One region of the Paenibacillus sp. FSL K6-2859 genome, then DNA from elsewhere that is predicted to be linked to it. Evidence: riboswitches for the same ligand, from Rfam matches in the RefSeq annotation. Region 1 holds a riboswitch; each other region holds the start of a gene.
What was found. A riboswitch is a leader RNA that binds a small molecule or an ion and turns the genes downstream of it on or off. The one in region 1 is predicted to bind cyclic di-AMP.

Region 1 (3,136 bases):
TACACAGAATCGTGGGAATTACCGTTTAATTCGGTCCAATGAACAAGATGTAAATCAAACTTTGAGTGAAGGGGAAAAAACCTTTGTCACTTTCCTTTACTTTATGCATTTATTAAACGGCAGTAATAATAGGGATTTGATATCGGAAAATAAAGTGGTGGTCATTGATGATCCGATCTCAAGCTTAAATAGTAATAGTAACGTATTCTTTATTAGATAGGTAATTTCCTTATGGAAATACACATTATGAGTCAATAGGTCGCAGGGCAAACGTAGAGCAGACGAAACATTCTGGACTATAAGAAAAGTGGATGATGTCACAGAGGTTGAACCTCACGAAAGTAATCCTATTAAAACTTCATATGAGCTCATGTGGCAAGAATTAAAATATGCTCGAAATAGTTCCTCAATGACTGTACAAAATTTGATCCGGAGAATCATAGAGAATTATTCAAAATATTCGGGAATTACAGTAACGATGATATTCTTGATAAATTTGGAGAAGAGGAAAGGGTGATCTGCAGGGCCTTATTTTCTTGGGCCAATGATGGTTCCTACTTTGCTGGTGATGACATGTATCTCGAACATCCAATTGGATACAACGAATAAGTATCTGTGCGTATTTGAGAGAATATTAATAATCACCATGGGCATTATCAAATGATGATGGGAGCTGAGGTGTTAACAGAGGAAGCGATAGATCAATCTTTAGTATAATAATTTAAATGCGAACAGTAAAGTATAAATGAGCGGTTAGCAAACTTATTCCGGTTTGCTAACCGCTCTTCAACTTTTCACAATAATTAGGATGGACTTAATACAAAAATGTAATTTTTATACCACTAATTTTTTAGGTGAAATCCTTAAGATTACTACAGAATTATAGAGAAATGATGTGTTAATTGTGTGGAAAATATGTGGAAAGATAAAATTTTAAGAATCATTGACAGACTATTAGACTATAGACTACAGTAATAATAGTTACAAAATATTAATAAGTTGCCGAATTTCAACGTTGAAAACGGGGGAACCATTTTTGGGTGAATTATTCTTGAATGAAAGGGAATATAGGGAACCTTTAACCGAATCCTTAGCTAACTCCGTAGGCATTGAAGGGAGAACAAGTTTCTGAAGAAAGTCATCATTTCCATGTTGGGAGCCACATTCATATTTGCTTCAGCAGCAACAGGTACATATGCTAGCGAGGTGAAATTGGACAGCGTAGTAAATCAGGTTGTAGGAACACCTTATCTTTATGGAGGAACTACGACATCAGGTTTTGACTGTTCAGGTTTTATACTTTATGTATTGAAGAAGTTCAACGTGGATGATCTTCCACGCACTTCACAATCGCAAGCTAGAACAGGTATACCGGTAGCAAAAGAGGATTTGCGCGAAGGGGATCTTGTATTCTTTAACACCTTTGGTAATGGAATTTCTCATGCAGGCATCTATGTGGGTGACAATAAGTTTTCACACTCTTCCAGCAGCAAGGGAGTAAGAATCAGCAGTTTGTCGGAAACGTATTATCAGGAGCGATATGTAACTGCTCGCCGAGTTGTCAGTGAAACAAACTATTCCAAAATGGTGAGTCGCTGATCTCAGAGTAACTGAATTAAAAAAGATCGTCTCCAATCTACGGGGGCGATCTTTTTTTCTGGTTAATTTTAGGATTAAACGAAAATAAATTTGCTTACGGGCAGTTATCCGTTTGAAAAAGTAACTTTCTTAAATAGACTCTATACACTCACTGTTTTGCAGAAAGTTTTTTACGTATCGACCAAACCATCAGCAAGCCCAGGATACTTACTGCAACTAAACCTACGCCAATATATTCAGTGCTGAGAATTAGTAGTTGTTGAACAGAATAAGCCTCAATGATGAGTGCTGGTAATTTTCCGATCATACTTGCTAATCCAAATGTTACCCAACTAACACGACTTAAAGCACTGGCGATATTTATTAAACCGGAAGGGATAAAGGGCAATATCCTTAGAGCGATGATGAGAAAGAAAGCCTCATAACCTGATGTTTTTTGAAGCCGCTTCAGATATTTATTTTCTTTGTTTGCTGCCTTTGTCAGATATAAGAATCCCTTACGATATAGTATAAAACTGATGATGGCCCCAAGTACTTCTCCTAAGAAGGAAATAATCAATCCATTATAAAATCCAAAAAAAGTGATGTTTGCCCCTGTGAGAAATACGCTGGGTATAAAAGCGAAAATGCTAATCAAAATATTTAGAGACAAGCTTATGACAATAGCGAAAAAGCCACTCTCCCTTAAAAACTCAACAATATACGAGGCCATTCAAATCAATTCCTTTACTAAAGGGTAATGCTCATCTCATTATAACAGGTAAAATCTAAGCAATAAAATAAAAAAAGAACTATGCGTGATTTCAACTAGTCACCTATAGTTCTCTTTTCATTGGATCTAATATTAATCTTTATTATAGAAATGCGTCGACATCTCCGTCACTAGTTGATTGTGGAGTATTGCTTTCAACTTCTACAATCATTCTTAATGGTAAACAAGTAGCTTTAAACGATAAGTAATTCATAATTATCCTTTTCAAAGGACTACTGGGTCTTGTACTAAAGTTCTTAAAGTGCGCTAAAATAGCTTTAAAGGCCGGTCTATTCCTTATCTTGAGAGAATATGCCCCGCGCTGTATGTTGGCTGTAGTAAGCTAATAGAGGCTTTTACAAGTAAGCTTCCAGCAGTAGTTACTAATCTCCTTATCTGAACTTTGGATCCGAAAGGAGTGTACTGATTGATATGTTTGGGACATTATTAAACTCGATCTCAGGGGGGAGTTCCGCTGTAGTTACGATATCAGAGATGGCCAGACGAGCGCCAGGCTGAAGAACACGGCTTCATGGAATACTTGCTGTTTATCCAGTGAGAGGTTAATCACACAATTAGAGATAATCACATTTACAGAATTGTCGGCGAGGGGAAGATGTTCAATTTCACCCAATCTAAATTCCGTGTTATTGAATTTCCCTTTATTGGCGTTATACCTTGCGCGGCTGATCATCTCTAGCGTCATGTCCACACCGATTACATGGCCCTGATCACCTACCTGACGTGAGGCGAGGAAGCAATCGAGTCCGCCGCCGCTCCCGAGGT
Region 2 (3,136 bases), on a different contig from region 1:
AATTGTTATTTACGGAAGAAGAACTGCGTGAGCAGATCAGCAAGCTGGAAGGTTGGAAGCTGGAAGAGAATACCATGGTGCGAAAATATATGTTCAGTCAATATATGAAGGGTATTGCTTTCGTTGATGAAGTAGCCACCATTTCAGAAGCCTTTGATCACCATCCACATATTACAATTGATTATAAGACAGTGACTTTACGGCTGAAATCAAATGAGGAAGACGGTATTACAGCTCTAGATATTCGAGAGGCACATGAATTTAATGAAGCCTTTGAGAAAAATCGTTAGTGTCACCCAAACTCATAAATAAACGCCCGTGCGCAGATAGTGAACTATCTTCAGGCACGGGCGTTTTTAGTTGCTTTGGTAGTTACTTTTTCTCTGCGAGCCAGAGGGCGACGTTTGCAATCTCCTCAGGGGCTAGCTTTTCTTTAAAGGAAGGCATTTGACCGCGTCCTTTAGTTACAATACTGTAGATTGCTTCAGCATCATGTTGACCGCCTTCATTTTGAAGACTGGGTCCAACTCCACCTTGAAGCTGATCGCCGTGACAGGTAATACAGCTGGCTTTCACGGTTGCTTCCGCCTTTGCCGCATCCAATTGGACTTCCGGCATCGTCGGCTTATTCTGTTCAGCTACCTCTTCTTTACCTGGAAGTGTAAACATAAGTACTACCGCAAAGGCACAGGCGGCAAAAAACAAACCGCTCATGATCCATTTCTGCATCCCAGTTCGTCCCTTCTATGTAAGCTGCTCCCTACATTATAGCTCAAGGTGAAGCGTTATCATAGGGTTTGTGACAAAAAAATGAACGACAATGCCATCAAATCATTGAAAAATATGGAATTTAATATTATTTGTCATAGACCATGCAATAAAAAGGTTTGTTTCCTGTGGGGGTTAGGCGCTCATACGTATCGGTAATCGTAAATCCACACTTTTGGTAAGTTCGGATCGCCCGCTGGTTCCAGGTCAATACCTCTAGATCAATCTCACGCTCAGGATAACGAATTAAGGCTGCTTGCACGATTGCATCCATGAATGTTTTGCCTAGACCTTGGCCGCATAGATCAGGGCGCATGCCAATCCCCAAGCGAACAACACCTTCCATTGGAAACAATTGCGCGAATCCACACAAAATCCCTTGCCCATTTAATATGGAGACATATTGCTCATTACGTAGCTGAGGGTCACCGAACTCGATTCCAAGAGCCTGCATTTGCTCCCATGGCATCCAGCCGTAAATATTATAAGGGGCAGTGTAATCCCAGTTGCAAATCTCTTCCGCGTGACTGGTCTCCATAGGCGCTACATGAAAAGTAACAGAGGAATTTATCATAAGGTTAAGGACCTCCTTTCACGGGGGTTACTTTAAAATATAAGAAAGTATACTAATTATATACAAAAATAGGCTTGGTCGACTCAGAAATTTATGAAATTATTGTTTTACAAATTCTGAGAGGGGTAAATACTAAATAAGACAAAAAACAAGCTCTTCCCCAAGAATCAACATCTTGGAAAAGAGCCTATGTACGATTTACTTATTGAACATCATCATTATCTTCTGTCTCAGAAGCAACAGAATGATAAGCATCCGTGCTCATAATGCGTTTAGCACCGATGTAGCGTTTCACGTAGTAGCTATCACTCAGGGAGCTAATCGTTACACCGCGTGAGGAAGATGCGTGTGCAAACTTGCCTTCACCGACATAAATACCGACATGGGAGACACCCTTGCCACTTGTATTGAAGAATACAAGATCTCCAGATCTTAAATCATCTTGGGAGATAGCAGTACCCATTTGAAACTGGGAACCTGATTGGTGTGGTAGGTTAATACCAATTTTATCAAATACATACATTGTAAATCCGGAGCAATCAAATCCATTTGTGGAGATGCCGCCGGATACGTACTTAGTTCCGATGGTCTTGTCGATCACTTTATCCATTTTGGAATCCGCGAAAGCGCTTCCTGCTCCAATGGTGAAAATAATGGAAAAGCTAAGTACTGCTGCTGCTAGCTTCTTCTTCAAAAGTTTATACCCCTTCCGGATGCCTACGAGGTTAGCTTAAGGGTTCGGTTGAAGGTCCCCTATGACCCCTCTAAAAATGGAGGTCAATTCACCCAAAGTTGGTTCCCCCGTTTTCCTAATAGTCAGGAAACTCGGCTGATACTGTTGATTAGGAATAGCTTGTAATCAATACATGACAAAACCTTTGTAAATAACAACTTAATGATTACAAAAATGTTACTAAAATCTTACTGCAGTTATTGTAACAAACAGAGTGCCGCTTGGCAATCGTTTTTAACATAATCATGCAGAAAAATTCGTTTTTTTAAAGAAAAAATGCATATGTAAGCGATAATATTAAACTAATTTTTATATTTATTGAAATTTTTATCAAATAAAAGTGTTTAAAGTCTGTTCTAGAGGTGTAAAGAATATAATGAGGCAAAAGAAAACCTGGATTCGATTAAGTCAATAATCAAACCCAGGTCCTATATAATGTAATTGTGTGGTTTAGTTGTGGCGAAGTATTAATCGTAGGCTACAGCTTGATATGAGGAAGTACTCATTACTCTTTTAGCACCAACGTAGCGATTGGCCCAGTAGGACTGGCTAAGTGAAGTGATGGTTACGCCATATGAAGATGATGATTGTGCGAATTTTCCGTTTCCAACATAAATGCCGACATGGGATACGCCGTTGCCCAATGTGTTAAAGAAAACTAGGTCACCTGAACGCAACTTGCTTTTGGCTACAGGAGTTCCAACATTATATTGAGCTTTTGAAGTACGGGGCAAAGAAAGACCCACCTTCTTGAATACATACGTAGTAAATCCAGAACAGTCAAACCCGGCAGTGCTAGTGCCTCCGGTTTTATAGGCAACTCCAATTGTCTTTGAAATAACACTGTCCATCTTAGAATCTGCAAAGGCACTTCCTCCACCAATAGAGAACGCCATCACAAGTCCTAGCGCCGCAGCGACGCATGCTTTTCTTAAATTCTTCAAAAAAATTGTACCCCTTCCAATGCCTGTGAGGTTAGCTTAAGGATTCGGTAGAAGTTTCCCTATGATCCCTGCAAAGCGAGATCAATTCACCCAAAATATGGTTCCCCCACTTCCTGG
Region 3 (3,136 bases), on a different contig from region 1:
TGTCAACGAGGGAAAAGCAGCGCTCTACTTTGTAAATATGGCTTTCGTTGGTCCAGACTCTGAAACGGCCTCACTTGCTGCATTATCTGTTTATCATCAGAATAATGATGAGTTCTGGAAGTTCTATGATGCTGTATATGCTCAGCAAGGTGATGAAAGTGAAGAATGGGCGACTGAAGATTTCTTAGTAAGCCTTGCGGAGAAAGAGAAGTTAGCTATCGATTACGAACTGCTTCGTAAAGATATTAAGGATCGTACGTATGCAGATGAGCTGAATAAGGGTATGCAGTTAGCTAGTGAAGCTGGGGTGACGACTACACCATCCCTTTACATCAATGGAGTAATGATTGCGGATCCTTTTAACATTGAAGCGATTTCAACTGAAATTAACGACGCCGCAAAAGCTGTGGAGGCAAAGTGACAAAGTTCCTATCTTTTTGCAAGCGTAACTGCCTGTATCTGGCCTGGTTCGTCTCTTTAGTTGCTGTAGCTGGTAGCTTGTATTTGAGCGAAGTATTGAAATATGAACCTTGTAAGCTTTGCTGGTTCCAGCGAATTTTTATGTATCCTCAGTTATTCCTCTTGGGAATTGCGACGTTTCGAGGAGATAAAAGGATTATCCCATATGTACTTCCATTAAGCTTGATTGGTGGCAGTATCTCGATTTATCATTATGCGGAGCAGAAGATTCCTGCGTTAAGTAAAGTGCTTCCTTGTACAATTGGTGTTCCTTGTAATAAGGATTACTTGAACTATTTCGGATTCATTACGATTCCTTTTCTTGCTTTAATCGCGTTTGCTTTAATAAGTATTTTACTTTGGTACGGACGCAAGGAAGAAGAAGTGATGGAATTAGAAACAGAAGAAAGTTTAGGATTTTGATTTTTCAACTTTGAAGGAACGAAAAAATGTGAAAAGTGACTAAAAACACGACCCAGAGGGATAATTGAAGAGAATGAAAGAGAGCATCCAATTAGACGCTGTATTTGCGCTTTTTGGATGTTTTTTCATTCTTTTTTCATTTTTTTCAACGCTTTACTGCATACACTTTGTAGACTAATATTAGACCTTGTGAGAAGTTGAATATGCGCTGAATTTTCTTAGGAAAAACGGGGGAACCAAACTTGGCATATGTGCCAATGGGGTGAATCGGAATAGGTCGATTGGACTTGTACCGTAGGGCTAAACCACAGCCCGAATCCGCCAGCTAACCTCGTAAGCAAGGTGGGATAATGACCATGCATAGCATGCGGATCATTTCCGTATGCTATTTTTTGTGTCTGCATTTATGAAATCCACCAATGAAAACAGCGCGCGGAAATTCCGTTTCAGCTCCCAAAGAAAGGAACTGTATCCACCATGGTAAGCAAGGTAAAACGACTATTGATCGGGCGTCCGATGAAGTCGAACGAACTCGATCATGAAAAGTTATCCAAGGTTAAAGCACTGGCTGTCCTGTCTTCTGATGCGCTCTCGTCTGTAGCCTACGGAACGGAACAAATTCTGATTGTACTGGTGGCTGCGGGGTTTACTGCCATCTGGTATTCCCTGCCAATTGCATTAGCCGTATTGGGCCTGCTGGCCATCCTGATTTTATCCTATCGGCAGACGATCTACGCTTATCCGCAAGGAGGAGGAGCTTACATCGTTGCCAAGAGTAATCTTGGTGTTCCGACAGGGCTTTTAGCAGGAGGGTCTTTGTTAGTGGATTACATTCTGACCGTAGCTGTTAGTGCCTCGGCAGGGACAGATGCGATCACATCAGCGTTTCCAAGTCTTCATAATCACACGGTTCTTATTGCTGTATCCGTAATTATTCTTCTAACATTGATTAATCTTCGCGGAGTTACAGAATCGGCTTCATTTATCGCAATCCCAGTGTATTTGTTTGTGGTGTCGATTGTAGTTTTGATTATCTCCGGTGTTATTAAATATGCAGCAGGTGGCGTACATGCGAATGTCCCTGAAATAGGCAGCGCCGTCTCCAATGTTAGTTTGTTTCTACTATTAAAAGCCTTCAGTTCTGGCTGTTCGGCACTTACGGGTGTAGAGGCTGTATCTAATGCCATTCCAAACTTTAAAGCACCGGCTGAAAAGAATGCAGCCAAGACCTTAATGGTCATGGGGGTTATACTTGGATTTATGTTTACAGGTATCACATTACTGGCCTATTGGTACGGTATAGTGCCTGATGAAAAGGCAACGGTTGTTTCTCAGATCGCTGAATCGACCTTTGGTCGCGGAACTTTATATTTTTTCATTCAAGGGATTACAGCAGTCATTTTATTCTTAGCAGCTAATACAGCTTACTCAGCGTTCCCGCTGCTCGCCTTTATGTTTGCAAAAGATAAATATATGCCACATGCTTTTATGGTTCGTGGTGACCGTCTAGGTTTCTCAAATGGTATTATTTTTCTAGGTGTTCTGTCTGCTGTACTTGTAGCTGCATTTCACGGAAATACAGAAAGCTTGATTCCTCTTTATGCGGTAGGTGTCTTCATTCCGTTCACATTGTCCCAGCTAGGAATGATGGTTCATTGGTTTAAAACCAAACCAGCGGGATGGAAAAAAAGATTTGTTGTAAATACCATCGGTATGCTGACTACATTGACAATTACGCTTATTTTTATCATTACTAAGTTCTCAAGCGTATGGATGGCGTTCATTTTCTTACCTGCTGTAATGTTTGTGTTCCACCGCATTCACAAGCACTATTTGAACACAGCAGATCAGCTTCGTATATGTCCGGCTACGGATAAACCTTTAATTAAAGGAAGTACGGTTGTTGTCCCTGTTGCTGGTGTAACACGTGCTTTACTGCATTCCATCAGCTATGCCAAGTCTCTAACAGATAATGTAGTAGCCGTGTATGTTGGCTTTGATGAAGAGGACATTCAAAAGATGGAGCAACGGTGGGAGGAATGGAATCCGGGTGTACGCCTGATTGTACTTCGTTCCAGATATCGCAGTATTATTCGTCCGTTAGTGAAATTTATTGATACCGTGGAGTGGAAGACCGCAGCGACGGATCATATCACGATTCTGATTCCACAGTTTATAACTAAGCATTGGTGGCAAGCTGTACTTCATAATCAGACCAGCTTTTTAATCCGTTCGTATCTAATGAATTCAAAAG
Region 4 (3,136 bases), on a different contig from region 1:
TTTTGCAAAATAATACAAAAAAATATAGCATTTTTGACAAGGAGTGAAGGTTAAAATGTATCTGTTTGACACACATACGCATCTGGATGCGCCTCAATTCGACGAGGATCGCGAAGAAGTTATCGCTCGTGCTGTAGAAGCAGGAGTTAGCAAGATGATTAATATCGGATTTAATCGGGAGACGATTCCCTCAACGATGAAGCTGGCGGAATCTTACGATTATATTTATGCGGCAGTGGGTTGGCATCCTCAGGATGCGATTGATATGAAAGATGGAGATCTCGATTGGATCGCTTCTCTATGCAGTCATAAGAAAGTGGTGGCGATCGGTGAAATCGGACTGGATTATTACTGGGATACTTCTCCCAAGGATGTGCAGCATGAAGTTTTTCGCAAGCAAATTGGACTAGCCCGCGAACTGAATATGCCGATTTGTATTCATGATCGTGATGCCCATGAGGATGTTGTACGGATTTTACGGGAGGAAAAAGCAAATGAGGTTGGAGGCGTGATGCACTCGTTCTCTGGAAGCTGGGAAACGGCTAAGATGTGCTTGAATCTTGGTTTTCATTTATCCTTTGGAGGACCTATTACGTTCAAAAATGCAAGAGTGCCAAAAGAAGTACTTGCGCAGACCCCTCTAGACCGATTATTGATCGAAACCGATGCTCCATATTTGACTCCGCACCCCTTCCGCGGAAAGCGAAATGAGAGCGCTCATGTGAAGCTGGTAGCAGAGGCAGCAGCTGAAATTAAAGGGTTAACATGGGAAGAATTGGCTAAAATAACGTATGCGAACGCACTGGAACGATTTGGGATTGAGTGAAAACGGGAGAAAAACAGGCGAAAAATAGAGAATGGCCGATATATTAAACTTTTTTAATATAAAAACAGCTGAATATTACAATATTTTAACCATATTTTTGCTTAAACGTGGTTGAATCGTCCTTTACAACATGCATCAAAACAGGATATCATCTTTTCAGTGATGTGAGCTGTGTTACAGTGACAGCCATATATTCATGGATCGTCTCGCTGAGTCTCCGTATGGAGAACGGGGGAACCAATATTGACCTGCCGCATGCCTGTATTTAAAATACGGTTTAGACGTGCCGTAGGACAGTATTTGATTTCTTCACGTGGTCTTTGGGGTGAATTTAAGGGCAACCGCCATGAGCGGGTGACCTGAAATAGGGCGTCTCTCTTTCGTCCGAACCCGACAGCTAACCCCGTAAGCGCAAGTAAGAGAGGCAACCTCGTGCACAAGCATTCTCTATTCTGATATTGGAGAAGCCACGAAAGAGTCCTCAGTTGAACTCTTTTTAGGCTTTTTTATTTTTGAATAAATAGAATGTTACCCACATACTGTTATATAACAGGGGTGGGAGTAGCTGTGCCGAGCAGGCGATCCATGAGCAGGAGACGCTAAGTTATTACGTGCGTGTCCTGTGACAATCTCAAATAGTTTCGTCAAAGGAATTCAGTCCTCATGATATACAATTGACGACGGGGCTATGTAAGGAGGATGGAGAGAATGGGCGTATTCCAACCAGAAGTATCCCATGATTCGCAGTCATCCAGCAGGTCTTTCGCATTACGGTGGGAGCAAGTAAATACTCGCGTGCTTTTACTTGCAGGCGTGATTTCAGTCGCTATCGCGTTACTTATTCTGCTGTACGTACACGGTCAAAGTAACAAACAATTATTTTTAGTAATAGACGGGCAAACACAGACGCTTGAAACGCGGGAAGCGCTTCTTGGTGATGTGTTGGAGAAAGAGCAAATTTCGCTACAGCCGCATGATGAACTATCTTTAGGTCTGAGTGATGAAATAAAAGACGGTGACCGTGTCGTTATCAATCGTGCGCAGAAAATTAGTCTTACTGCGGATGGAGCAACAAAAACGTTATATACGACCGAGGATACAATTGGTAAAGCAATTGAGAAAATGGGCATTACCCTAGAAGGTCATGATAAGATTTTCCCTTCGTTAGACACCACCATTTCTGCAAACATGGAGGTTAAGATTGTTCGCATCAACAAACAGACCGTACAGCGAACAACTGACTTACCCTTCAGAGTCATCAAGACAGCAGACCCCTCCCTTACTGTGGGAACAGTTAGAGTGGCACAGGCAGGCAAACCAGGCGTCATGATTCAGCATATTGAAAAGATCTACCAAGACGGAGAACTGGCCTCTATGCGCATGATTGGTAAGGAAGTACAAACGGTAACGAAAGATAAGATTATTGCCGTTGGTACCAAAGCACTTCCTAAGCCGGCTGTAGCTAAGACTACAACAACTTCCAAATCAAACACCACTTCAAAAACGGCTAAAGTTAGCGCCAAGACTAATAACGTCACAAGCAAGGCTGGCGTAGACTTTGAGTACAAGAAGATGATTAAGAATGTCTCCATGACAGCTTATTCGTCAGAAGAGGCAGGTATAGGTACCAAAACGGCTTCCGGAACACGCGTAACGGAAGGTCGCACAATTGCTGTAGATCCGAATGTAATTCCTATTGGCTGGTGGGTATATATCGAGGGACTTGGATTCCGCCGAGCAGAAGATACTGGCGGTGCCATTAAGGGCAATAAAGTAGATGTCTACTACGATTCACTGAGCCATGTTCGTAATTTCGGTCGTAAATCACGAACCGTTTATGTGATTGGACCTGTGAAGCCGGAGTTAAACTAGGCTGAAGCTTTTGCAAATTATTCTTTGATAAGCTATAGTGATGATAACCGTTAAGGAACGCCAGATGATCATTTCGTTGATCGCAGAGCAACCGCTCATCACTTATACATTCTTTAACCAAAAGAAGAGGAGCGAAACCTCTTCTTTTTTGCTTTTTTTGGAAGGAGTCAGAGATATGATTAAGGAACTAATTGTCGTCGAAGGTAAGAGTGATACCGTCGCTGTTAAACGCGCTGTAGAAGCAGATACGATCGAAACAGGGGGCTCGGCTGTAGACCGGACCGTAATTGCGAAGATCGCGCTTGCTATGGAGCGTAGAGGGGTGATTATTCTTACGGACCCGGATCACGCCGGTGAACGAATCCGCAAGATTGTGTCTGCAAAGGTGCCGGGCTGCAAGCATGCCTTCATTCCGGAGAAGGACGCAACCCGCAAAGG

Region 2: it holds a riboswitch for cyclic di-AMP, as region 1 does, so the genes downstream of both, MHB64_RS00540 (C40 family peptidase) here and MHB64_RS31940 (C40 family peptidase) in region 1, are expected to answer to the same signal.
Region 3: it holds a riboswitch for cyclic di-AMP, as region 1 does, so the genes downstream of both, MHB64_RS16385 (APC family permease) here and MHB64_RS31940 (C40 family peptidase) in region 1, are expected to answer to the same signal.
Region 4: it holds a riboswitch for cyclic di-AMP, as region 1 does, so the genes downstream of both, MHB64_RS00190 (3D domain-containing protein) here and MHB64_RS31940 (C40 family peptidase) in region 1, are expected to answer to the same signal.

The regions. Positions count from the first base shown of each region.
Region 1 covers NZ_JBBOYU010000002.1:267,946-271,081, forward strand. Annotated here, with positions in the region: partial or broken gene MHB64_RS33995 (AAA family ATPase) at 1-517, shown strand, start outside; cyclic di-AMP (ydaO/yuaA leader) riboswitch at 991-1,124, shown strand; gene MHB64_RS31940 (C40 family peptidase) at 1,129-1,599, shown strand; gene MHB64_RS31945 (TVP38/TMEM64 family protein) at 1,748-2,311, opposite strand; partial or broken gene MHB64_RS31950 (methyltransferase domain-containing protein) at 2,797-3,136, opposite strand, start outside.
Region 2 covers NZ_JBBOYU010000001.1:112,001-115,136, forward strand. Annotated here, with positions in the region: gene MHB64_RS00525 (4a-hydroxytetrahydrobiopterin dehydratase) at 3-290, shown strand; gene MHB64_RS00530 (c-type cytochrome) at 373-729, opposite strand; gene MHB64_RS00535 (GNAT family N-acetyltransferase) at 857-1,342, opposite strand; gene MHB64_RS00540 (C40 family peptidase) at 1,545-2,036, opposite strand; cyclic di-AMP (ydaO/yuaA leader) riboswitch at 2,042-2,183, opposite strand; gene MHB64_RS00545 (C40 family peptidase) at 2,543-2,971, opposite strand; cyclic di-AMP (ydaO/yuaA leader) riboswitch at 3,025-3,136, opposite strand, start outside.
Region 3 covers NZ_JBBOYU010000001.1:3,721,258-3,724,393, reverse strand. Annotated here, with positions in the region: gene MHB64_RS16395 (DsbA family protein) at 1-421, shown strand, start outside; gene MHB64_RS16390 (disulfide oxidoreductase) at 418-882, shown strand; cyclic di-AMP (ydaO/yuaA leader) riboswitch at 1,079-1,236, shown strand; gene MHB64_RS16385 (APC family permease) at 1,360-3,136, shown strand, end outside.
Region 4 covers NZ_JBBOYU010000001.1:41,177-44,312, forward strand. Annotated here, with positions in the region: gene MHB64_RS00180 (HD domain-containing protein) at 1-13, shown strand, start outside; gene MHB64_RS00185 (TatD family hydrolase) at 56-826, shown strand; cyclic di-AMP (ydaO/yuaA leader) riboswitch at 1,024-1,253, shown strand; gene MHB64_RS00190 (3D domain-containing protein) at 1,535-2,698, shown strand; gene rnmV (ribonuclease M5) at 2,874-3,136, shown strand, end outside.